DNA from 2 places in the Paenibacillus sp. JNUCC31 genome. Region 1 is predicted to be linked to the other one. Evidence: predicted binding sites of a transcription regulator. Region 1 holds the regulator's gene; the other holds the start of a gene.

Region 1 (7,686 bases):
TGTCCTTATCAGAGGTGTCGCGTCCAAGCGCCCGGACTAACATAGCGGTAAACTCTGCTCTTGTTACCACTTTGTTAGGATCAAACAGTCCACCGCCTACGCCTTCGACTAGTCCTTTCGCAGCAGCAAGATCGACATCAGATTTGCTCCAATGCTGCTGTACATCGGCAAAACTTACCGTGTTTTGTGCCACAACGTAGACACTATTTGAATAGGAGTTGATTTTCACAACCCATACGCCGTCAATCTGTTTTTTCTCAGCTGCCACAAACTCCAATTTCTTTGTCGTTACGTTATAGCGGAATGCCCCCCATTGAGCAGGCATGTCGGTCACGCTCTTGGGCATCGGAATCACTCTTGTAAGCGCCTTGCTGAACTTATCTGCCGTTCCGATTGTTTGTCCCGTCTTGGTGTTGATGATATCGATATGAAAATCTACAATTGCACCCATTGCTTGGCCATTCGGCATGCTGTTTGCAAATACTGCCTGGAAGTCCTTATCATCAGACTTGTTGGTTAACGTGATTTTAAAGCTAATGTCATCGTTGTTCACGTTATTCTTAGCTAACAAGTCCTTCAGCCCCGGAATGAGCGATGCCAGATTCACAGGCACTTGATAGCTACCGTAAGGAGTCTTAATCTCAATGAAGAAAGTAGCGTTCTTGCCCTCAATGCTCGTTAAAATGCTTGCCGGTATTCTGACATAGGCTACGCCGTCTTTTGGTGTAACTTCAAGAGTGACGGACGGCTTACTGCTGTCGATTTTAGCCCAGTCAATCATAATGCCGTTTTGGTCAATATCCAAATGGGTTGAAGTAACAGGAGTAGTTCCACCACTACTGCCACTGCCACTGCCACTGCCATTGCTACTGCTACTATTAACAACCTGCGTTACAGTAAAGGTAACGGGCGTCATGCCCCCGGCAGACACTGTTACCGTAGCCTTATACGTCCCTGCGGCCAGTCCGTCATTCGCTTTTACCGTAAAGGTCGTCGACGGAGTCCCACTATTGAGCGTTGTCACCGTCGGCTGCGTAATCGTAAAGCTGCCGGCGTTCGTTCCGCCGAGCGCTGTCGCCAAGCTCGTCAAGTCGCCGGTTCCCGTTCGTGTCAAGGTGACCGTTTTCGTTTCCTGCGTCCCCGATGCATACCCTGCGGTCAGCGCATTCAGCGACTCATCCGACAACGGGCTGATCGCGTACGTAACAACAAACCGCGTAAATTGATTCGCCGCAGATGTCGTTGATGTACCGCCCGGCGTCGTTACCGTTACGTCTACCGTTCCTGCACTACCCGCCGGGGCGATGGCCGTGATTTGTGTCGCCGAGTTCACTGTATAGGACGTCGCCTCCGTTGCACCAAACATCACCGCCGTTGCATCGGTCAGATTCGTACCGGTCAACGTGACGGTCGTGCCTCCGGTCGTCGGACCCGATGCCGGCGACACGTTCGCGATCGTTGGCGCGGCTATCGCGGCTATATACGTATACTGATCCGCCGCCGATGTCGTTGATGTACCGCCCAGCGTCGTTACCGTTACGTCTACCGTTCCTGCACTACCCGCCGGGGCGATGGCCGTGATTTGTGTCGCCGAGTTCACTGTATAGGACGTCGCCTCCGTTGCACCAAACATCACTGCCGTTGCATCGGTCAGATTCGTACCGGTCAAGGTCACGGTCGTGCCTCCGGTCGTCGGACCCGATGCCGGCGACACGCTTGCGATCGTTGGCGCGGCATGGTATGTATATTGGTCCGCTGCCGATGTCGCCGATGTACCGCCCGGCGTCGTTACCGTTACGTCTACCGTTCCTGCACTACCCGCCGGGGCGATGGCCGTGATTTGTGTCGCCGAGTTCACTGTATAGGACGTCGCCTCCGTCGCACCAAACATCACTGCCGTTGCATCGGTCAGATTCGTACCGGTCAAGGTCACGGTCGTGCCTCCGGTCGTCGGACCCGATGCCGGCGACACGTTCGCGATCGTTGGCGCGGCTATCGCGGCTATATACGTATACTGATCCGCCGCCGATGTCGTTGATGTACCGCCCATCGTCGTTACCGTTACGTCTACCGTTCCTGCACTACCCGCCGGGGCGATGGCCGTGATTTGTGTCGCCGAGTTCACTGTATAGGACATCGCCTCCGTCGCACCAAACATCACTGCGGTGGCCCCAGAGAACTTCGTACCAGTCAACGTGACGATCGTGCCCCCGGTCGTCGGACCCGATGTCGGCGATAGGCTTATTATTGTTGGGGGGATTGCATCTACTAGCACGCCCGCCGTACTGCCCACGCTATTAAGCGTTAATACTGCATCGTTACCTGCTTCATCCCTAATTGATCCGCCATTCAGTGACAAGGCTCCTATGGTAATCCCGTTACTATCAGATTGTCCGGTTTGGACGGTATATCTAAATTGCAACGCGCTTGTCCCCGAACCGCCTGCATAGGTTGCATATACAGTCGTTGCTCCTACGACTATAGAGATTGTTGGAATGCCCGTTACGACAACGATCTCGTCCATGTTCACTGTAAAACTCAAGTCCTCTCCTACACCATAAGTACCATTGCTAGGAACAGATACACTTGTAACGGAAGGCATAACTGTGTCGACATAGTAATTGTTAGATACGGTGGTTCCGCTCCCCACATTGCCTCCGGCAATTACACCTGAATGATTGAGCGAAATATGGAAGGGGCCGCTGCGATTGCTTAGAGGCGGCGTGAGGGTTGCGGTATAGGTGATATTGTCAGAAGTTTTTAATTCACTAAGAATGCCGCTACCTGTTCTCAAATCACCAAGGTCAAATCCAGTCACCGCTTCTGAAAAGGTAAACGTTACCAGTGACGGGGAAGTCAGAATTTCGTCAGCTACAACAATGGTGGCTGTTGGAGTGGCGGCAAACGCCTTGTCAAATACGTACAATGGCAGCAAACTTAAAATGATTACACCCATAAATAACTTTCTTATTATTCTTGTTTTATACATATCCTGTTACCCACTCTCTAAGTTAGGATTCACTGCGAATTTCAACCGTAAAAAACCGTTCCGAACAAATTTTACACGAAAAAAGGCTCACCTCCGTCGAACTTATATAAGATGAACTAAAGATTTTATATTCAAGTTAGAAACCGACCAAAAATTCTGGTTGGAGAGTTGCCACTTAAAGAAACCATGTATTGCAGCGCCAAACATGCACGAATCGTCGACTCGTTTATTAAATAGTAAGTGATCTGTTTTTCTTTGCATGACCTGCTCTTTCAGTGCTGGGAGCGTGATCTCACGAAATGCTCTTTTCTCAGCCGGTTTTGGGTGGGCAAGTATTTATGTATCTTTGGTGTAGATAAGTAGTCCAAGCCGTGTAAGTAACTTAGATCCACCTTTTTCTGCTAACGACTGGCCAAACTGTCGCTCGATCCAAGCAATCAAGATAGCTAATGTCCAGGTATGCCGAGCTTCGAAACCCACATCGACTGGTTTCTTGCTGACAATCGTCTCGGCGATTATAGTTCTTGATTTTGTTGTCATTGTCTATACCGTCCTTCGGTTGACTCTCTTTTTATTTTACCGTATTGGCGAGGTACAGCACTTTGTAGAAACTATGAATTCAAATTATGTAGCAAGAAAATGCTTGTCCAGTTATCTGCTATTATATAACATTATGAGTTCTCGTTCAGTAAATATCGAATATTATTTCGTATGGCACTTTCTTCGTTCTATCAGCGTATGTCCATACAAAAAACAAAAAACGCAGTTCCGAGGAACTGCGTGCATTTACTATTTTGGTGGAGCCTAGGGGGATCGAACCCCTGACCTCATCGCTGCCAGCGATGCGCTCTCCCAGCTGAGCTAAGGCCCCAAACTATGAATGTACCACGTTTTCCAACTCTGCAATGCTTCGCAGGCGACTCCTATATCATATAAAATACGGCTTTTGCTGTCAACATTTTTTTTGCAAACCAAAATAATTGGAGAAGAACAACCTTTTACCTGGAACACATGACCGTAACCCAGAATGCTCTTCTCCTTTTCCGCTCCATTAATCCTCGATGTCTTCTTTAGACAAAAGAGATTTTAATTCTTTCATGAACATATTAATGTCTTTGAATTGACGGTACACCGAAGCAAAACGTACATAGGCTACTTCGTCCACCGGAAACAGCTGTTCCATCAGCAATTCGCCAATTTGGCGGCTCTCGACTTCAGCATCGGCTGTATTACGCAAAGCCTTTTCCGTTTCCGATACCATCATCTCCAGTGTCTCTACAGAGACTGGACGTTTTTCACATGCCCGGATCAGTCCACGAAGAATCTTGTCCCGGCTGAATTCCTCCCGACTGCCATCTTTCTTGATCACGATCAGCGGTGTTTCTTCCACCATTTCAAAAGTTGTAAATCGACGGCTACATTGCTCACACTCCCGACGACGGCGAATCGATTTCGATTCATTGGCTGGCCTTGAATCAAGCACTTTTGTGCCCAGATACGCGCAATAAGGACATTTCAATTCAGATCACTTCCCATGTTTTACTTTTTACCACAAATTCCCTGTTATCAATAGTTATGAAAATCGTATTGCCGACACATAATACTTTTACCAACCGCGAGGAGGTGAACAGCAATGGCACAAAGCAATGGTAACTCCAACAACCTGGTGGTAACTAAAGCTTCCGCAGCTCTCGAGCAAATGAAATATGAAGTTGCTCAAGAACTCGGAATCAGCATTCCACAAGACGGATACCAAGGTAACATGACTTCTTACGAGAACGGTTCGATCGGTGGATACATCACGAAGCGTCTGGTAACAATTGCAGAACAGCAATTGGCAGGTCAATACCAATAATATCTTCATTGTAATACGGTAATACAGAGGAGCATGGGGCGGCCGGTGAACAACCGGCCTGCTCTGTGCTTCTACATATTTCAAACAACGATTTTCAGACAAAGATAAGAACCTTTAAAAATCCACCCAAACCTATATTACTGAAAAGAGTCTACCTTAGAACGTATTATAGATCTTTACATATTGATTATAATAATAAATGACTCGTTGTACATAGTGCCGGGTCTCACCAAACGGAATATCCTTGACCGTCTCGAATGAGCCGTCCCATACACCATCCCTCAGCCATGAATTTACTTTGCCTGGACCTGCGTTGTATGCGGCAATCATTGCCACTTCATTTCCATCGAATTGGTCTGACAGATTGCGTAAATACCAAGTACCTAACTGAATATTTCTTCCAGGTTCATGCTTTAATTCTTCCAGCGATGTGCCCGGAATTTTGCCTTGTTCCATAATCCAGTTCGCGGTGTCCGGCATGAGCTGCATCAGCCCAATGGCACCTCTCTTCGATTCCTTGCTTGTCTTGAAATTGGTCTCCACCTTGATGATGGAAGCGATGAGAAACGGATCGACCTCATAACTCTGCGATTGGGCGCGAATTTCTTCCTTGTAATGAATGGGATAGAACCAGGCCATCCAATTCGTATTCAGGAACAGGACCAAAACAAAAGACACAAACATCAACAATAAAACCCGTTTCTTACGCAGCAATCTCATAATAAGCCCTTACGATGCAAAAATGAATTGATCTGTTTCTCCGTCTCTGACCATAAGCCGCTGTTATCGATGACAATGTCAGCACGCTGCTTCTTATCTTCAATGTCCATCTGCGTGTCCATTCGGGCCTCAGCCTGTTCCGCCGTCATTCCATCCCGGCTCATTAGCCGTTCCCGTTGTATAGACCTCGGGACGTACACAACCATCACTTCTTCGAAGCCATCCTCCAGCCCTGACTCGTACAATAAAGGGATATCGGACACGACAAGCTTGTCCGGATGCTCCAGTTCGTATGCAGCAGCACGCTCGCGCATCTCCTTACGGATCGCAGGATGCGTAATAGCCTCCAACGCTTTCCGTTCTTCCGGACTTTGAAAAACAATACTGCCCAGCTTCTTCCGATCCAGTGTTCCGTCCTCATTTAAAATGGCTTGTCCGAACCGCTGAACAGCCGCAGTCAAAACGGGATGCCCGGGCAGCATTACTTCCCGGGCAATAACATCTGCATCAATGAGCAACGCTCCCTTACTGGCGAGAAAGGCGGACACACTGCTTTTGCCTGTCGCGATCCCGCCGGTTAAGCCAATATTCATTATTTCACCTCACAACAACTTCATTATTCCCATAATCATTAATAAAAGTGCTGGCAGTACAGATAATCTTCGCATCCAACGCAGAGCAGCGAAGCGCAAGCCAACCTTCATACCCAGTAACAGAAATGTCCCACTAAACAATGCAATAATTAATGCCGTCCACAACGTGGGGAATCCTAACAATGCCGCTCCCAGTCCTGCACCAAAAGCATCCAGAGACAGAGCTATGCCAAGCCACATCGCTTCCTGTACGGATATACTTCCCGAGTTATCCATATCCGCCTTCGAGGGGCTGCGCAGAATCTGAATCACAACACCCAATTTTCTCAGCTCGATTGTAAAGACCATTCGTTCCAGAGATCTACCGGAGGAAGATTGCTCAAGGTCAAGCGCAAGCACCTGATTTCTGCCTTTTGACAGAGCCTCCGGTGCTGCCCTACTCCCACTTCGAATTATTCCTGCTTCGGCTCCCTCATCCGTTCCATTGTCCATCTCCAGCTGTTCCTTGCCTTGTTTACGAATGAGTTGCAGCAATGACCATGCGCCAATACCGAGCAGGATGACTGCCCCAACCATCGAAGCCACGTCCGGAGATACCACATGAGACAAAAGCACACCCACCTGCATGGATAACGCAATAACCAGACCCGAACAGATAGAAATGACGGCAATGGATAACAGCGGAATTTTGGTTCTCCGCAGCCCGTATGTAATCCCGACTCCAAAACCATCTAAACTAAGCGCCAAAGCAAGCGCCAGCAATGAAATAAAATGATGCAGCACCCCGGATTCCTCCCCTGTGCGAACTCGTTCCAACCGGCAGTTGCCAGTATGGGTATACGCCCGCTTATTTCTGCCATATCAGTATATGGAGGGAGGAATCCAAGGGTGCTACAATTTGACGATTTCGATCATGCTACCATACCCGGTACCGATTCAACGCAGCGGCTGACACTTCGGACAATAATGTGTTCCCCTGCCGCCTACTACGCTCTTCTCGATTAATGTACCACACGTTACACAGGGTTCGGACTTGCGTCCATATATTTTCAACTGATGCTGGAACATCCCCATTTCGCCCTGTCCATTCACATATGATTTGATGGAAGATCCACCTGCATCCACCGCATCCTGAAGCGTAGCCACGATCGCCTCATGCAGAACGGTTAACTGTGCCTCTGTTAACGTCTTGGCAATGGTCTCTGGATGAATGCCTGCGCGGAATAACGCCTCGTCCACATAGATATTCCCGATCCCGACGACATATGCCTGATTTAACAGCACGGCCTTGATTTTGGTTGTTCGCTTGCCAACAGCACCACGGAATGCATCTACGGTAAAGGCAGGATCGAGCGGTTCCAGCCCCAGCTTTAACAATGGCTTGGATACCAGTTCCTCACCTGCGCTGAATAGATGCATTGTACCAAACTGACGTACATCCTTATAACGTAATTCTGTACCATCCGTAAAGTGAAAGATAACATGGGTATGCTTCTCCACTTCCTCATGTTGTTGGTATACCCCGTACC
Region 2 (7,686 bases), 1.3 Mb from region 1:
TTTGCGCTGTAATCCATCCACATGCTCCATAATCTGGGGCATACCCACACCGCCCTGAATGGTATCCAGAAGGGTTAACCCACCAAGCACTTTCATATATGCTTCTTTTTCTATATCACTAAGCGTTACCCAGGTCATTTTATCATCGGATAAAGGTATCTCGTCATCGGTCCAAAATTGCATAATGTTCTGATTCCAGAACATCAGTGTGAAGTCATCATCTGCACGATTCCAGTTCACAGCTTGAATTGCCGGCATGTATATCCAACTCCAATCCTGATGCCCAATTAGGGCCATTTATTTATATGGAACAAGCGATGCATTCTTCCATCGTGAGCTTGTTGGTTCTTGTATAATACAGGGATTTCAATCCTTTATGAGCAGCATACAGGTAGCATCGAGCCAAGTCTCGCGTAGATACATCACTATTTACATGAAGAACCGTTGAGATTCCTTGGTCTACATGCGGCTGAATCTCCGCAATCAAATCAATCACCTTGAATTGATCCATCTGATACGCTGATTTGTAATAGAAGACGTTATCTTTTTGCAAATAGGGCATTGGATAATAGGTGGTTGAATTCGCATAAGTTCGTGTTTCAATTTGTTCTACGATCGGCATCACACTGGATGTCGCGTTTTGAATATAGGAGATGCTTGCCGTTGGAGCAATAGCCATCCGATAGGCGTGATAAAGGCCATTCTCCATTACTTTGGACTTCAGCAGACTCCAATCATCGGGAGATGGAAGTTCAATTCCTTGGAACAATTCCTGTACTCTTGAGGTGTTGGGACGATAATCATTGGTCAGATAACGATCAAAATATACACCAGTCGCATAATCAGATTTCTCAAACCCATGGAACCGTTGACCCGTTTTCTCTGCAAACTCCATGCTTTTCTCCAACGAATGATAATTCATGGTCATAAAGAAGGTCCGTACAAAATCCTTGGCTTCCAAGCTTTCATAAGCAATCCTGTTTTTGGCTAAATAACCGTGCAGATTCATAGCACCCAAGCCAACGGAATGCATTTCGGCATTGGCTTTGGCCACACCTGGAGCATTGGCCACATGCGTCATGTCGCTGACGGAGGTCAGTGCGATCATTCCCTCATGAACGGATTCCTTGATTTTGCCGCTCTCCATAACATTAACAATATTGAGGGAGGCCAGGTTGCAGCTGATATCTCTGCGGATAATATCCGGTTGACCATAGTCTGTAATTTCAGAAGTCTCCTGGAGTTGGAAGATCTCTGTGCACAGGTTCGACATTTTGACTTGTCCTACGTTTTTCAAGGCATGTGCTTGATTGGCATTCGTTTTATTAATGATGTACGGATAACCGGATTCAAGTTGAATCATGGCTATTTTGGTCAGCATATCCCGCGCTCCCAACGATTTTTTCTTCTTCACACGATCGTCAGCCAGCAAGGTATCATACATCACGTCAAGGTCCATATCATCCAGATGGGTTCCATACGCCTTATAAACACTATAAGGTGCGAAGAGGTACAAGGGCTCATTATCCTGAGCCAGCTTATAAAACCGATTAGGAACAATAAGTCCAATAGAGAGTGTTTTTAAGCGGATTTTCTCGTCCGCATTAATCTTTTTGCTATCGAGCAGTTCCATGACGTCCCAACCAAAGATATTATAGTAAGCTGCTCCAGAACCTTTGCGTTGTCCCATCTGATCGGCGTAGGAGAAGCCATCTTCCAATAGTTTGAGAACAGGCGTAATTCCTTTCGCAGCACCTTCAACTCCTTTGATGACTTCACCACGAGCACGCAGCTTTGACAGATTGACAGCAACTCCACCGCCAATTTTGGATAACTGCATACAAGTGTTCAGTACATAGTTTATGGAGTTCAGTGAATCATCCATTTCAAGCAGGAAGCAAGAGACCAGCTCACCACGCCGACTTTTTCCTGCATTCAGAAATGTAGGGGTTGCGGGTTGAAGACGCTGTTCCATCATCGAACGAGACAGCAAACAAGCCGTTTCAAACTGTCCTTGACCCAGATGAAGAGCTACAGCGGCTACACGATCCGCGTATTGCTCAAGATATGTTTTTCGATCATATGTTTTCAACGCATAGTCAGTATAGAACTTGGACGCTGCCATGTAAGAAGGGAAGCTATACTGATAGCCGCGTGTAATTTCAAATACGGTTCTAACTTGGTCAGCTGTATAGGAAGCATAGAAATCTTCGTAGTAATCATGATCAATCATGAATTGGACTTGATCATCAATGTTGGCGAACGCCATACTTTTATCTTTGATTTCTTTCATAAACTCCTCTACAGCCTCTTGATCCTTATGTAACTGGAAGAAGCCATCAGAGTTGCGCTTTAACAGCATGTTATTCAATTCAATATGACGCAATGCGGCTCACCTCCTGTTCAAAATACTCCACGTCTTTCTTGGAACCCGATAATTCAAATTTACTAATAACCGGGACGTTATACGATGCAGATATCAAATCAGCACTTTTGGCAAAACGCTCCCCCCAGTTACGGTTACCGCTGGCGGCCACGCCAATCAGGTATTCAGAGTTTTTTTGCAAAAAAGAAGACACCTTATCAGGTATCTGCCCAAAACCTGTTGTATATGTCACAAGTACGTATGGCTCATCTATCGTCATTTGATTTTGAATCTGGACTGCCGGCAGTTGAAGCTTGGAAATAAACCTCTTTACATTCCCAGTGATTGAATCATACACAATTAGCACTATCATTAACCTCCTTGACAAATGAACGGTGATCAGAAACAAACACTATATATAGATTATATTTTTAATTTTATATCAATATATAGCTTTGTCAATTGCATATCGGTATCGACTTTGTGAAAAAACCTCATGAATGGGCTCTATTACTAGGCTTAAAAAATTTGTGGCTTAGTAGATATCCATATTCGAATGCACGATATTTGGTGCATGAGAGAATTAAGATTGACAGTCGTCACCGGAAAGAAATCAACCTGAACTTCATCGTTCATACATTGTCTACAATTCAGAGATAGATTATCAAAAGGCATGGCTCTATGGAGTCATGCCTTTTGAGTACGTTGAAGGTATGCTGATTACATATCACAAAGATTTGGAGGTAAGACATGAACGGGACCCTGCAGCAAAATAGAATATTGATTGTAGATGATGATAAACGGGTCCGTGGACTTCTTCGCATGTATTTGGAGAAAGAACAATTTATCGTTGAGGAGGCTTCGCTGGGCTGGCAAGCCTTAAGCAAGCTTCATCATGACTCGTATGCCATGATCATTCTGGATTGGATTCTTCCCGATATTAAGGGGATTGAAATATGCCAATATCTACGGACCAACTTAAGCATACCCGTCATGTTTCTGACAGCCAAGTCAGAAGAGGGGAATCGTCTTGAAGCTTTCAAAGCCGGGGCGGATGACTTTGTCATGAAACCGTTTAGTCCGAGGGAAGTTGTGCTGCGCATCAAAACCATGATGGCTCGTTATAACGGATTAATCAAACCTGTACCAAAAGACCATTCAGCAAGCGAAGTGTTGATCTCCTCTATTTTAATCAATCCTACTTCCCGAAAAGTCACAGTAGAACATGAGGAGATTCATATGACTCCCAAAGAATTTGATTTGCTTTTTCATTTGGCGACACACGCGGAAATCGCATTCTCCAGGCAGGATTTGCTGAGAATTGTTTGGAAAGTGGAGCATGAGGAAGATCTGGATTATCGAACCGTAGATACCCATGTGAAACGGTTGCGTGACAAACTATCTGAGCATGTGCCGAATCGGGAAGATCTGATTCACACCCTGTGGGGGTTCGGTTATATTCTTCGTTTGCCTCACTAATTCTTATCTTGCAGTTCAGGAGGGGAATATGTCTTATAAACAAATCAAGTGGATGATCTTGCTCATTCCCACCTTGACCGTTGGACTTTGGGAATATGTACGACATCAGTTTCTACTCCCCTACATATCGATGGATTTGGGGAACTGGCTTACGCCTGTCATTGTATATGTTGTGAGTATAACGTTGTTAACACGGCTGTTTCTCATGTTGGAACGTATTCAAAAAGAGCTGGAGCATGAGCGTGAAGCCAAAGCTGCATTTGAATCCCGGGAAAAGATGGCCAAGGAACTCCATGATGGAATCGCCCAATCTCTTTTTTTATTATCGGTGAAAGTCGGACGTCTGGAGGAGCAAGCCAAGCAGGGTCAACAACTGGACGATGTATATTCGATCAAAAAAACGGTTCATGAAGTCAATCGTTATGTGCGTCAGGCCATTGCAGATTTGCGTTATGATCCTAACGTTGATCAAGCCTTGACTATGAACGAATCGGTCACACTGCTTGGTCAAATTCGAAAAATTACCAAAGATATCCCCGTCCGAATCGAACTGGATTGGAGCATCCCGGATGATACATTTACTGACAAAGAGAAGGTAGAACTGCTCGCTTGTATTCGCGAGGCTCTTTTTAATATTCAAAAACACGCATCTGCTTCCCAAGCATGGATTCAGGGAAACGGGCACAAGAAGCGCTGGAATATCATGATTCGAGATAATGGAAAAGGGTTTGAGAGGAACCCTTTTGAACGAAAGGATCGGTATGGTTTAAAAATCATGAGAGAGCGGATGAGTGAACTGAACTTTACCATGCAATTTCGAAGGGAACAGCAGTTTACTGTTGTCGAATTTTCAAAGGACGGTGAGATGCAATGAGCCATACTCGTGTTCTTGTTGTAGACGATCACGCTCATGCGAGGGAAGCCATATGTGAAATTTTATCCATGGATTCCGGCTTCGAAGTGATTGGCGTCGTATCTGACGGTCAACAGGCGATTGATTATACAGAACAGTGGCTTCCCGACCTGATCCTCATGGACATTCAGATGCCGATTATGAACGGACTTGAAGCAACACAACGGATCAAATTGGCCTTTCCTTATGTGAAGATTGTCATGATTACCGTCTCGGATGATGTACTCCACCTTTTGGAGGCGTTGAAGCGGGGAGCTCAGGGCTATCTACTCAAAAACCTTGAACCGTCCATGTGGCTGGAATATCTTCATTCCATCGTTACAGAGGAAGCTCCTTTGAGCCGTGAGGTTGCGTACCAAATTCTGAAGGACGTCTCACTAACGGAGAAAAAAGAGCCTGATGTGCCATTAACCACAAGAGAAAAGGATATTCTCTATGGTGTAGCTGCAGGATGGACCAACAAAGAAATCGCTGTGAATTATACGATCTCAGAATATACCGTCAAGAATCATTTGAAAAATATTTTGCAGAAACTGCAGGTTCAAAATCGCGTTCAACTGACACGTTATGCACTGGAGCAAGGGCTTATTACAGACCACAAACGTCTGTAATAAGCTTTTTTACTATATTCTTGGTGTTCTTTCTGTGTAGTGGGATATCAATTTATTTGCTTTTAACTACAATGACCTCACAAATTGGACACAAAAATTCCAGTTCTATAGCCAGATTGAGCTATATGGTAAAAATTTGTTTTTATGTACACTATGAGCAGTGTGTTTCATAAAGGAGGTTATGTTGTTGAACAAACGGATTGTCCTAGGCACATTACTCATTATGGGTATACTGGCGATCCTATTATCTTACCCGCTTGATTCTGCAAACGCTGCTTCTGGAACAAAAGACGCTACTCCACTCCAGCCAATCATTGATGGTTCTAAATCTGGTGAAGTACTTGTACTCGAGCCTGGTATGTATGCTGGTCCCGTAAGTATAGACAAGAGTATATCCATTCGAGGGGACTCATCCGTAACGGTATTGAATTCGGAAGCTGAATCCACGATCACCATTCGTTCAGATGGAGTGACATTACAGGGGTTCACGATTCAACATTTCACGAACGAACCCACTGCAGCGATTCAGGTGGAAGGAGATCGTGTTGAGATCACCGGCCTGGATATTCAGAGTCAAAGTTTTGGAATCGTGCTGCGGGGTTCCGTCGATGGGCTCATACATAACAATACCATTTCATGGGCTGGACCGGAGTCTGCTTCCAGTGGTCAAAAGGGGAACGGCATTGACCTGTACAATTCCCATCGTACCCACATCGAAGACAACCAAATTACCAGCATGCGGGACGGTATCTACCTGGAGAACAGTCGCAATCTTACGGTCAAAGGTAACACGCTGCTTCATACCAGATATGGAATTCATTGTATGTATATCGATGGTTCTTCTGTTGTGGACAATGTGGGGGAGAACAACAGTACCGGGGCCATGGTGATGGGCGTCAAGAATACGGTTGTATCCGGAAATTCCTTTCGTAAACAGAGCGAAAATGTGCATTCACAAGGGATTTTGTTGTATGACGTACACCGATCCACGATTCAAAACAATGTTGTCGAAGGTAATCGTGTTGGCATGAACATTGCCGAATCCTCAGGAAATGAAATTCGCCGTAATGCGGTGCTTCGCAATTTCATTGGTATCCAGCTCGTTCTGGCAGAGGACAACCAATTCATTAGAAACCAATTTGTTTCGAATGTGATTGAAGCTTCAGCGATGGACAGCCGGAACAATGAGATGAAGGAGAACTACTGGGATTCCTTTCAGGGTCTTGACCTGAACGATGATGGAATTAGTGAACTCTCCTATGAGATTAATCCTTTTTATGAGCAAGTGGTCAATCGGAATTCGGCTTATCAGCTTTTCTTTCAATCTCCAGGCATGCTCTTTATGAGCAGCTTGTTTACGGAAGGCAAGGAAGAGTGGACAACCGACAGATCGCCGTTAATAAGCATGAAAGCGGAATCACTGGCGGCGGAAACAGGTGCACAAGCGGTGAAAGAGACAACTGAAGTTTGGATCATCGGATGTATCCTGCTGGGTATGGCAACTTTTATTATGATCTATACGGGGGGATTACGAAAATGAAAATGAAAACAAGTTTGAAAACAGTTATGGTGCTTCTCTTTGGGGTGCTGTTATTAACAGCTTGCGGAAAAAAATACGAGGCATTGCCTATTAATGAAGACGTGGATATCTGCGCCATTTGCAAAATGCAAGTGAAGGATGATGCCTATGCCACACAGCTTACCACGAAAGATGGTAAAAATTATAAATTTGATGACATTGGTTGTATGCACCAGTGGAAAGAAGAAAACGGAACAGATAACGTCGGTATGGATTTTGTTCGTGATTATAATGACAAGGAATGGATTGAGTACAGCAAAGCCACTTATGTATACGATGCTTCACTGCGCACGCCCATGGCTTACGGCATCCTCAATTTCAAGGATAAACCATCTGCCGAAGCTTTTGTTGCCGAGCAGGGTGTGGGAACGATTATGACCGCTGAAGACCTCGCCTCCCACGACTGGAAACAAAACACGGAGATGATGGATATGATGGGTGAGCACGGGCATTCCGAAGAGGGAATGAGTGAAGGCATGCACGAAGAAACACATGGGGAAAGTGAATCAACGGAAGATTCAGGCCATAAGTAATGACCAATGAAGATGGTGATACATGATGGGAGATATGCTGCAAGTAGTCCGACGAGAAGTGAAAATGGGATTTCGCAACCCCTGGGCCTATTCATTTTTGATTCTTTTCTGCGTATTTAGCCTGAGTCTGCTGATCATTAATTCTCAGAATTTTGTAGCAGGATACTCTGGCACGACAGGTTCCATGTTAAATCTTATTCTTTATC

What was found. The regulator NrdR, encoded in region 1, represses ribonucleotide reductase genes. The targets are predictions, from matches to a motif close to AACACNATATATNGTGTT.
Region 2: a site for NrdR is predicted at 2,774-2,791, ahead of nrdI (class Ib ribonucleoside-diphosphate reductase assembly flavoprotein NrdI). Genes of this name have one in related genera too.

The regions. Positions count from the first base shown of each region.
Region 1 covers NZ_CP062165.1:5,771,182-5,778,867, reverse strand. Annotated here, with positions in the region: gene JNUCC31_RS25470 (IPT/TIG domain-containing protein) at 1-2,956, opposite strand, end outside; gene JNUCC31_RS25465 (winged helix-turn-helix domain-containing protein) at 3,326-3,529, opposite strand; tRNA gene JNUCC31_RS25460 (tRNA-Ala) at 3,785-3,860, opposite strand; gene nrdR (transcriptional regulator NrdR) at 4,041-4,508, opposite strand; gene JNUCC31_RS25450 (alpha/beta-type small acid-soluble spore protein) at 4,623-4,844, shown strand; gene JNUCC31_RS25445 (lytic transglycosylase domain-containing protein) at 5,001-5,564, opposite strand; gene coaE (dephospho-CoA kinase) at 5,561-6,157, opposite strand; gene JNUCC31_RS25435 (manganese efflux pump) at 6,167-6,940, opposite strand; gene mutM (DNA-formamidopyrimidine glycosylase) at 7,094-7,686, opposite strand, start outside.
Region 2 covers NZ_CP062165.1:7,023,386-7,031,071, forward strand. Annotated here, with positions in the region: gene nrdF (class 1b ribonucleoside-diphosphate reductase subunit beta) at 1-258, opposite strand, end outside; gene nrdE (class 1b ribonucleoside-diphosphate reductase subunit alpha) at 302-2,386, opposite strand; gene nrdI (class Ib ribonucleoside-diphosphate reductase assembly flavoprotein NrdI) at 2,373-2,732, opposite strand; gene JNUCC31_RS30835 (response regulator transcription factor) at 3,116-3,844, shown strand; gene JNUCC31_RS30840 (sensor histidine kinase) at 3,873-4,718, shown strand; gene JNUCC31_RS30845 (response regulator) at 4,715-5,368, shown strand; gene JNUCC31_RS30850 (right-handed parallel beta-helix repeat-containing protein) at 5,550-6,908, shown strand; gene JNUCC31_RS30855 (nitrous oxide reductase accessory protein NosL) at 6,911-7,480, shown strand; gene JNUCC31_RS30860 (ABC transporter permease) at 7,506-7,686, shown strand, end outside.